Regions from separate parts of the Sporosarcina jeotgali genome, predicted to be linked through region 2. Evidence: predicted binding sites of a transcription regulator. Region 2 holds the regulator's gene; the other holds the start of a gene.
The links. The regulator LexA, encoded in region 2, represses DNA repair genes until DNA is damaged. The targets are predictions, from matches to a motif close to CGAACATATGTTCG.
Positions count from the first base shown of each region.

Region 1: a site for LexA is predicted at 1,508-1,521, ahead of addB (helicase-exonuclease AddAB subunit AddB). Genes of this name have one in related genera too.

Region 1 covers NZ_CP116341.1:817,433-821,648, reverse strand. The annotation lists gene addB (helicase-exonuclease AddAB subunit AddB) at 1-1,424, opposite strand, end outside; gene PGH26_RS03755 (TVP38/TMEM64 family protein) at 1,830-2,459, opposite strand; gene PGH26_RS03750 (AzlC family ABC transporter permease) at 2,579-3,301, shown strand; gene PGH26_RS03745 (AzlD domain-containing protein) at 3,301-3,609, shown strand; gene PGH26_RS03740 (CsbA family protein) at 3,704-3,964, opposite strand; gene PGH26_RS03735 (PDZ domain-containing protein) at 3,989-4,216, opposite strand, start outside.
Region 2 covers NZ_CP116341.1:1,136,719-1,140,934, forward strand. The annotation lists gene PGH26_RS05325 (methionine gamma-lyase family protein) at 1-1,236, shown strand, start outside; gene lexA (transcriptional repressor LexA) at 1,655-2,275, opposite strand; gene yneA (cell division suppressor protein YneA) at 2,463-2,777, shown strand; gene PGH26_RS05340 (YneB family resolvase-like protein) at 2,777-3,436, shown strand; gene PGH26_RS05345 (DUF896 domain-containing protein) at 3,502-3,735, shown strand; gene tkt (transketolase) at 3,841-4,216, shown strand, end outside.

The DNA.
Region 1 (4,216 bases), 320 kb from region 2:
AAATCCCGGACACTATGCAGCTCTGCCTGCATTGCGAGTTCTTCATCTGTCTGAACTTCGGTATGCAGCTCCAGGCCGCGATACTTTTTCACCCGCCATCGTACATCGTCAAACCACCGGTGGCCATGGATTCCATGTGCCAGCACATAGTTCTCCAGCCGATCGGCACGTTCCCGCCAAATCTGACGGTCTTCTCCGTGGGGGAAAAACAAATCCGTTTTCACCGCACGGAAAATTGCTTCGTAGGACCAGTTTCCAGTGACTGCTTCCAGCACAGAACGCGTAAATTCAATAAGCGGATGGTGAAGCATCGGCTTTTTCTGGCTGATGAAGACCGGAATATCATACTGAGGGAAAATGGTTTCGATCAATTCATCGTAGACTTCCGGCTGGCGATACAAAATCGCCATATCGTTGTATCGTTTCCCCGACATCGCAAGCTTTCGAATCGAACGGGCTACGGCATGCATTTCAGCTCGGCGATCCGTTGCTTCAATAACCCGAACATCTCCGCTGCTGACTTGCTGGGCGGCTGGATATTTATCAAATTGAGCTTCGAGATGCAGCACGTCGGGATTTCGGAATCGGCGTGCGGTCGTCAATTTCATCTCTGCTTCAATCTCTACTGATTCCTCACGCGCAAGTTCTGTAATGATTTGTTTCGTGCGCATCGGACTGAAAAACAACTCGTGATCCTCTGTCGCTTCTCCCTGCTCATCCGTCGGCAGCGCAACAGTAACCCGTTTTGCATATTTTAATAGCTCACGGATAATTTCATGCTCCCGGTTCGTCAATAATTCGAAACCGTCTATGTAAATGTCTGCTTCTTGAATGTAGGAAGAAAACTGGACCTGACCGGCAAGCATCGCTAAATGCCCTTCACTATCGACATATGCTGACCCTAATCGCTCTTCCACTTTTTCCAGCAGCAATGACAAATCCCCTGCTTTATCAACTAAAGAACGCGGCGCTGATGCTGCAGCGAGCTGGGTATGCAGCTGTGCAAGTGTTGTGTGATCCAGACAATACCGGCTGAACTCTTTCAACACACCCTCTACCTGCTCCGTGAATCCGCGCTTATCAGCCGCTTGTCGGAATAACTTGAAATCCTCACGATTTTCTTCCAGCACACTGCGGATAAGCATCCGATATCCGAATCCGTCCACTTCGCGACGTGTAATCCCGCCTGTTTCCTGCAGCACCCGCCATGCCAGCCGCTTGAACGTCAATACTTGCGCACGCACCATGCCGTTTAATCCGAATTGCGCAGCCAAACTATGCTCCAGCGAATACGACATCTGGTCCGGCACAATCAGCACAATCGGCGCGCCAAGCGGATCTGCCTGCAGTGCTTGTACAATTTCCTGCTCTATCGTATAGGTCTTCCCTGTCCCTGACCGTCCCGTTATAAATCGCAGCGTCATCAGATAGCCCCTCTCTCTTCGTTACTAGTCTTCTCATTGTAATGGTTTTCACTAGAAGAATCAAAGTCTGAGAGGTGCTTTTGCGAATAAATGTTCGCACTTCTGAAAATGGTTCATTTGTGTGGTTGCTGGATGAAGGATTGAGGGGCATAGCGCGCGGCGTGAAGTGGTTATGAGCGGTTTTTTGAGGTTTATGATCAGTTTAAAAGTCTTATGATCACATTTCGTGATTTATGATCGCATTTCCACGGTTATGAGCACTTCGCGAGATTTATGATCATTTCCCCGACGTTATGAGCGTTTCATAACTTTTATGAGCACCCGCCCCCAATTCCTGAAGCGTGCCACAAGATGTTTAATCCAAATAAAAAAACGCTTCGCCAGGCGAAGCGCACTGCACTGCTATTACTTGTCCTCCCAATGCTTTTTCCCGTCCCATTCCCGCGCGTGCCGCTCGACCTTCTTATTCAAACGCCGCTCAAAATACTTGCCGGCGAACCATAATATCAAAATCACAGCGCCGACAATTGCGGATCGGATCGGCTGGGTCAGCAATGCTTTCAAATCGTAGCCGACGAAACTGATCATGAAAATCATGACAAACTTCCCTGCCATTAAGATCATCAAATAATACGTCTTCCGCATATTCGACAATCCTGCAACCAGATTCACGAGCGCGGATGGCGTAAACGGGAAACAGATGAACAAGAACAGCGGGCCGAATCCATTGCTCTCCACCCACAAAATCAGCTTCTTCACTTTTTTATGGCGTGTCATGAAGTTCAGTAAGCGGCTTTGCCCGTATCTCCGGATAATCAAAAACACCACGTAGGAACCGACCGTCGTTCCGACCCAGGATAGGATGAAGCCTAACCATAATCCGTACGCTGCGGAATTCGCGAAGACGAACACAAATAACGGTAAAAAAGGCAGGAATGACTCGATGAACGGCAGTAAAATGCCGATGAACGGACCGAATGCCTTATATTGCTCTGCGAGTTCGATAACTTTATCCACACTTAACCATTCTTGCATCTCGAGTCACCCCAACCTTAATCTCTCTTTTTATAACCATTTAAAAATTCAGTCTTGTTGTCTTTAGCAGATGTAGTATAATCACTAGTATTGAAAATCATATGAAAGCTGGGATGCAAATGGAACGCAGTGAATTCAACAACGGCCTCCGCGCCGGTCTCAGCATCGCCATCGGGTATTTCCCCGTCGCGCTTACATTCGGCCTGCTTGCAAAGACTACTGGGCTTTCGCTGATCGAAGCGACCGCAATGAGTATTTTCGTCTTTGCTGGCGCAGCCCAATACATATCGCTCAGCCTCATCACAGCTGGCGTCGATCCATTATTAATCGTCATGAATACATTCATCGTAAACATCCGTCACTTTCTAATGACGGCTTCGCTGAATGAAAAGATGCAGCCCGCTCCAAAACCCGTCAAAGCTGCATACGCATTCGGAGTCACGGATGAAACGTTTTCCGTCATTGCAACGAGTAAACAAGACAAAGTGTCAAGTGCTCATGCATTCGGCGTCATCGTGATCGCTTACGGCAGCTGGGTCGTTTTCACCGCTGTAGGACATGTCATCGGCGCGAACCTGCCGTTATTCCTGCAAGCTGCCATGTCCATCGCACTCTATGCGCTCTTCATCGCACTGCTTGTCCCATCTATGAAAGGCAATCGGAAAGTAGTGCTGCTCGCGAGTCTTGCGGCAATCCTGCACTGTTTCTTTTATTATACCGAATTATTATCGACAGGGTGGGCAATTTTGGCATCGACCTTGCTCTCTTCAATCATTATCGAACTCATTTATTCAAAATACGGACGCAGGTCTATCCCTGTCATTGAAAAGGAGGAGAACTGATGGGCCCGACTTATTGGTGGATGCTATTCGGAATGGCGCTTGTGACGTACATTCCGCGCATGATTCCGCTCACGATCCTCGATGGAAAAAAGCTGCCGCCGTTCGTTACGGGAATTTTAAGCAACATCCCTTACGCTGTGCTCGGCGCTCTCATTTTCCCGGCAGTGTTCTATGTACAAGAAGGCAATCTCTTATTCGGGTTAATCGGTGCCGCAACTGCATTTCTCATAGCAGTCTCCGGATTTGGATTAATGACCGTCGTCCTCGGAACGATTGGTGTACTCGCGGTCTACAGTTTGTTCATGTAACCCCTTTGAACCTATCATACCCAAAAATCCCGGTTCTCATACTTATAGAATAGAAGAAATGAAAAAGCCCTGCAGCGTGTGCAAGGCTTTTTCGTTATTCATGAAGATTTTCATTAGACCGCCGATGTGCGCTTGCAACCATTCGATTGGCATACCAGAATCCAACCGTCAGCGACAGCGCATCTGCCACGTACAGCATCCAGTTATGCGTATAACCTGCATAAACAGAGGCGGCGATGAGTGCAATCGTCAAGATTAATCCGACAAGCTGATGAAACGTAACCCGCGTGAAGAACACAACGAGAATTCCAGGAATGAACAACGCCATAACCAATTTTGTCGCTAAACTTTCCACACAGCACCGCCTCCTTTTTATCTATTATCTTACTAATAATAATCCGAGCTGATAATGATCATGCCGGTACAGCACTTGCTGCATAAGACGGACTTCTCCGTTTCGATCCGCCACTTGCAAACGGCAATGGGCGGCATTCACTTGGATCGCGTCATACAATTCTTTATCATTCGCAACTTGCATTCCGTTCACCGCACGAATGACTTCCCCCGGCTGCAATCCGAGTTTTTCAGCAGGTGATCCAGGAAGAAC
Region 2 (4,216 bases):
TTAAATCGTGCAGAAAAAGTTGAAAACGAACTACAACCTTATGCAAAAGCTGCCGAACGCATCGCTTTCCTCAATCAAAAGAAAGTATTGGCAGCGTTCAGAAAGAATCGTGTGAGTGACTTTCATTTAACCGGATCCACTGGATATGGATATGATGATGCAGGCAGAGAAGTGCTTGAGCAATTATATGCCGATGTTTTTGGAGCGGAAGCAAGTCTAGTGCGCGGTCAAATCATTTCGGGCACACATGCGATTGCGATTAGCCTTTTCGGGATATTGCGGCCCGGAGATGAACTGCTTTATATAACAGGGAAGCCCTATGATACGTTAGAGTCAATCGTATCCGGCGGAGATCAAGATACAGGCTCGCTGCAGGACTTCAATATCGGCTACCATCATGTTGATTTATTGGAAAATGGAACTGTTGACTATGAAGAAGTTGAACGTCAGATCAATCCCAACACTAAAATGATTGCCATTCAGCGTTCCAGAGGCTACGCGGACCGCCCATCGTTCACAGTTGCCGAGATTGGCGACATGGTGAAGCGGATAAAAGCAAATCATCCCGATATTATTATATTTACTGATAATTGTTATGGTGAATTTGTCGAAGAGCTGGAGCCGACGGATGTTGGTGCAGATCTGATGGCGGGGTCATTGATCAAAAACCCGGGTGGCGGTCTTGCTCGTACAGGCGGCTACATTGCAGGAAGAAAAGAATTGATTGAGAAATGCGGATACCGCATGACTTCACCTGGCTTAGGCGCAGAAGCAGGAGCATCACTGGATACGTTACGAGAAATGTACCAAGGATTTTTCCTAGCTCCGCACACTGTAAGTCAAGCCGTAAAGGGCGCACAATTTACGGCAGGCATGCTTGAATCCTATGGGCTAGTGACAGCCCCTCATTATTCTGCAGCCCGAACGGATCTGATTCAATCGGTATCATTCCAAAATGCCGAGCAAATGGTCGCATTCTGCCAAATGATCCAAGCCAACTCACCAATCGATGCACACGTGAGTCCTGTGCCATCGTACATGCCAGGCTATGCAGATGATGTCATTATGGCCGCTGGAACCTTCATCCAAGGCTCCAGCATCGAGTTGACAGCGGACGGCCCTATTCGTCCGCCGTATACAGCGTACATCCAAGGCGGCCTCACGTACGAACACGTAAAAGTCGCCATCCTATCGTCTGTTGAGCGACTAATCGAACTTGAATTAATCAAATCATAAGGTGGAAGTGATCATAAACTGCGGAAAGCGCTCATAACCCTGTAAAAGTGATCATAACCCGTGGAAAAGCGCTCATAACCCTGTGAAAGTGATCATAAACCGAGGAAAGCGCTCATAACCCTGTGAAAATGATCATAAGTCGCGGAAAGCGCTCATAACCTTGTGAAAGTTATCATAACCCGAGGAAAGCGCTCATAACCCTGTGAAAGTGATCATAACCCGCGGAAAGCGCTCATAGCCCTGTGGAAGTGATCATAAACCGAGGAAAGCGCTCATAACCCAGGGAAAGCGCTCATAAACTTGCGAAAATGACCATAGCCTATAGAAAGTGCCCATACCCGCATGCAAAAAATCCCCCACTAAAAAAACTGCGTATCCCTCAAAGTGAATGAGGAATACGCAGTTTTTATCTATAAAATTAATGAATCGTGCGATAAACACCGACCACTTTGCCGAGAATCGATACATTCTCAATAATAATAGGATCCATTGATGAGTTCTCGGGCTGCAAACGGAAGTAATCTTTTTCTTTGAAGAAACGTTTCACGGTTGCCTCATCTTCCTCAGTCATCGCTACTACAATTTCACCATTACTGGCAGTATGCTGCTGCTTCACAACGACGCGGTCTCCATTTAAAATACCAGCTTCAATCATACTATCTCCTACGATTTCCAGCATGTATAAGTTGTCCTCCGAAGTCCCGAACGTATCCGGAATGGGGAAGTACTCTTCGATATTTTCAATTGCAGTAATCGGAATTCCAGCTGTAACTTTTCCGACTAAAGGAACGTGAACGACGCCTGTTTTTAACTCGTCCATTCCATCTTGATCCAAAATCTCAATGGCACGGGGTTTAGTTGGGTCGCGTCTAATTAGTCCTTTACTTTCAAGTCGCGCGAGATGGCCATGGACAGTTGAGCTGGAAGCAAGTCCGACAGCTTCACCAATTTCCCGTACGGAAGGCGGGTATCCCTTTTTTTGCACTTCATCTTTAATGAAAGTCAGGATGTCTTCCTGTCTTTTGGAGATCTTTTTCAATATGTTCACCTCTTCACTTTTTTTGCAGGAGACGTCGCTCTGCGAAGTGTTTCTATGAAAATAGTATAACATGTGTTCGTACGCATAGCAAACAAAGGTTCTAATTTTTAGTGTTGACACACAAACCTTTGTTCGCATATAATAAAAGCATAGAAGCGAACGTACATTCTGAAAGGGGAAATCATCCATGACAATCATCCGAAAAAACAAAAATATCATAGCAGCCTTTACCTTATTTGCAATTTTAACTTTCGTCCTTATTCTTAAATTTTCAGTTCCTCAAGACATTATTGAAGTAACAGTCGTCGAAGGAGATACGCTTTATCAGCTAGCGGAGCGCTATGCAGGTGATGTGCCTGCAGACCGGTGGATACGAGAAGTGGCGACACTGAATAATTTATCTGACTCTGCTATTATTGCAGGTGAAGATCTCAAGTTGCCTGCACATTTTGGGCCGGAGGTTGACGATACTCGACTCGTCCTTGCAGAGGAGGGAGAATAATGGGGAATCGGGGTAGTTGCGTTTTGTACTGCAGAGTAAGTACTGAAAAAGATACTCAGGAGTTATCATTAACACGTCAGCATGAAGAACTGACAGCGCTGGCAAAAAGATTGGATTTCAGCGTGGCTGAATCATTCACTGACAAACACAGTGGATATGAATTGGATCGGGAAGGCCTATTGGATCTTCTTGATTATATTAAAGAGGATTCCATTGATGCTGTTTTAATCCAAGATGAAACACGTCTTGGCAGAGGGAATGCCCGTGTCGCAGTTTTACACCTGCTCGCAAAAACAAATACTTCTGTTTTTACGAATCATGACAGCGGCCCATTAGAATTGAATGAAATGGACTCCATGCTTCTTGAAATACTTGCAATAGTAGAAGAATATCAGCGGAAATTACATAATGCAAAGATACGAAGAGGAATGAAACGAGCTGTAGAGGCAGGGTACAGACCAGAACACAATTTACGAAACCAAGGTAATGCGGAAGGCAGGGAACGAATAGATGCACCCGTACTTGAAATTGTTTCTTTGCGCGATAAGGGACTGACTTTTGAAGAAATCACTTCTGTACTTAAAGGACTAGGTCATCAGGTGAGCAAGGCAACGGTCCATAGACGATATCAGGAATTTGTTGCAGAGCAGGAAGGCTAATTGGTTGCACTTCTGGCCGTTTTTGTTTACGTTCTAAATAATGAATGTGAACTGGAGGGAACGTTATGCTGGAAGAAAATAAGATAAACCGTATTAATGAGCTTGCAAAAAAGGCAAAAACATCGGGTCTTTCCATTGAAGAAGCGAAAGAGCAATCTCAATTGCGCAGTGAGTATTTGAAAACTTTCCGTTCAACAATGAGAGATACCATCGAAAATGTTAAAGTGCTGGACCCTGATGGAAATGACGTAACACCTGAAAAAGTAAAAGATGCTCAAAACAAGAAGTTTTTAAATTAAGTATCCGCATATCATCTGACCGCAGTTTGTATTCCTGCGGTTTTTTCATTACAATGGATGAGGAATCTAGTTAAAATAAGAGATTGTGAAAGGGTGTAATTACCGATGACTAACACTACTGATCAACTGGCGATTAATACGATCCGGACGTTATCGATCGACGCTATCGAAAAAGCAAATTCTGGCCACCCTGGCCTTCCTATGGGTGCTGCGCCAATGGCGTATGTACTATGGACCCAGCACATGCATCATAATCCGTCAAACCCATCTTGGTTTAACCGGGATCGCTTTGTTTTGTCGGCAGGTCATGGCTCAATGCTTCTATACAGCATGCTCCATTTAAGCGGATATGATTTGCCAATGGACGAACTGAAGAATTTCCGTCAGTGGGGATCTAAAACACCGGGTCACCCTGAATATGGCCATACAGCTGGAGTCGAAGCGACCACAGGACCGTTAGGACAAGGTATTGGAATGGCTG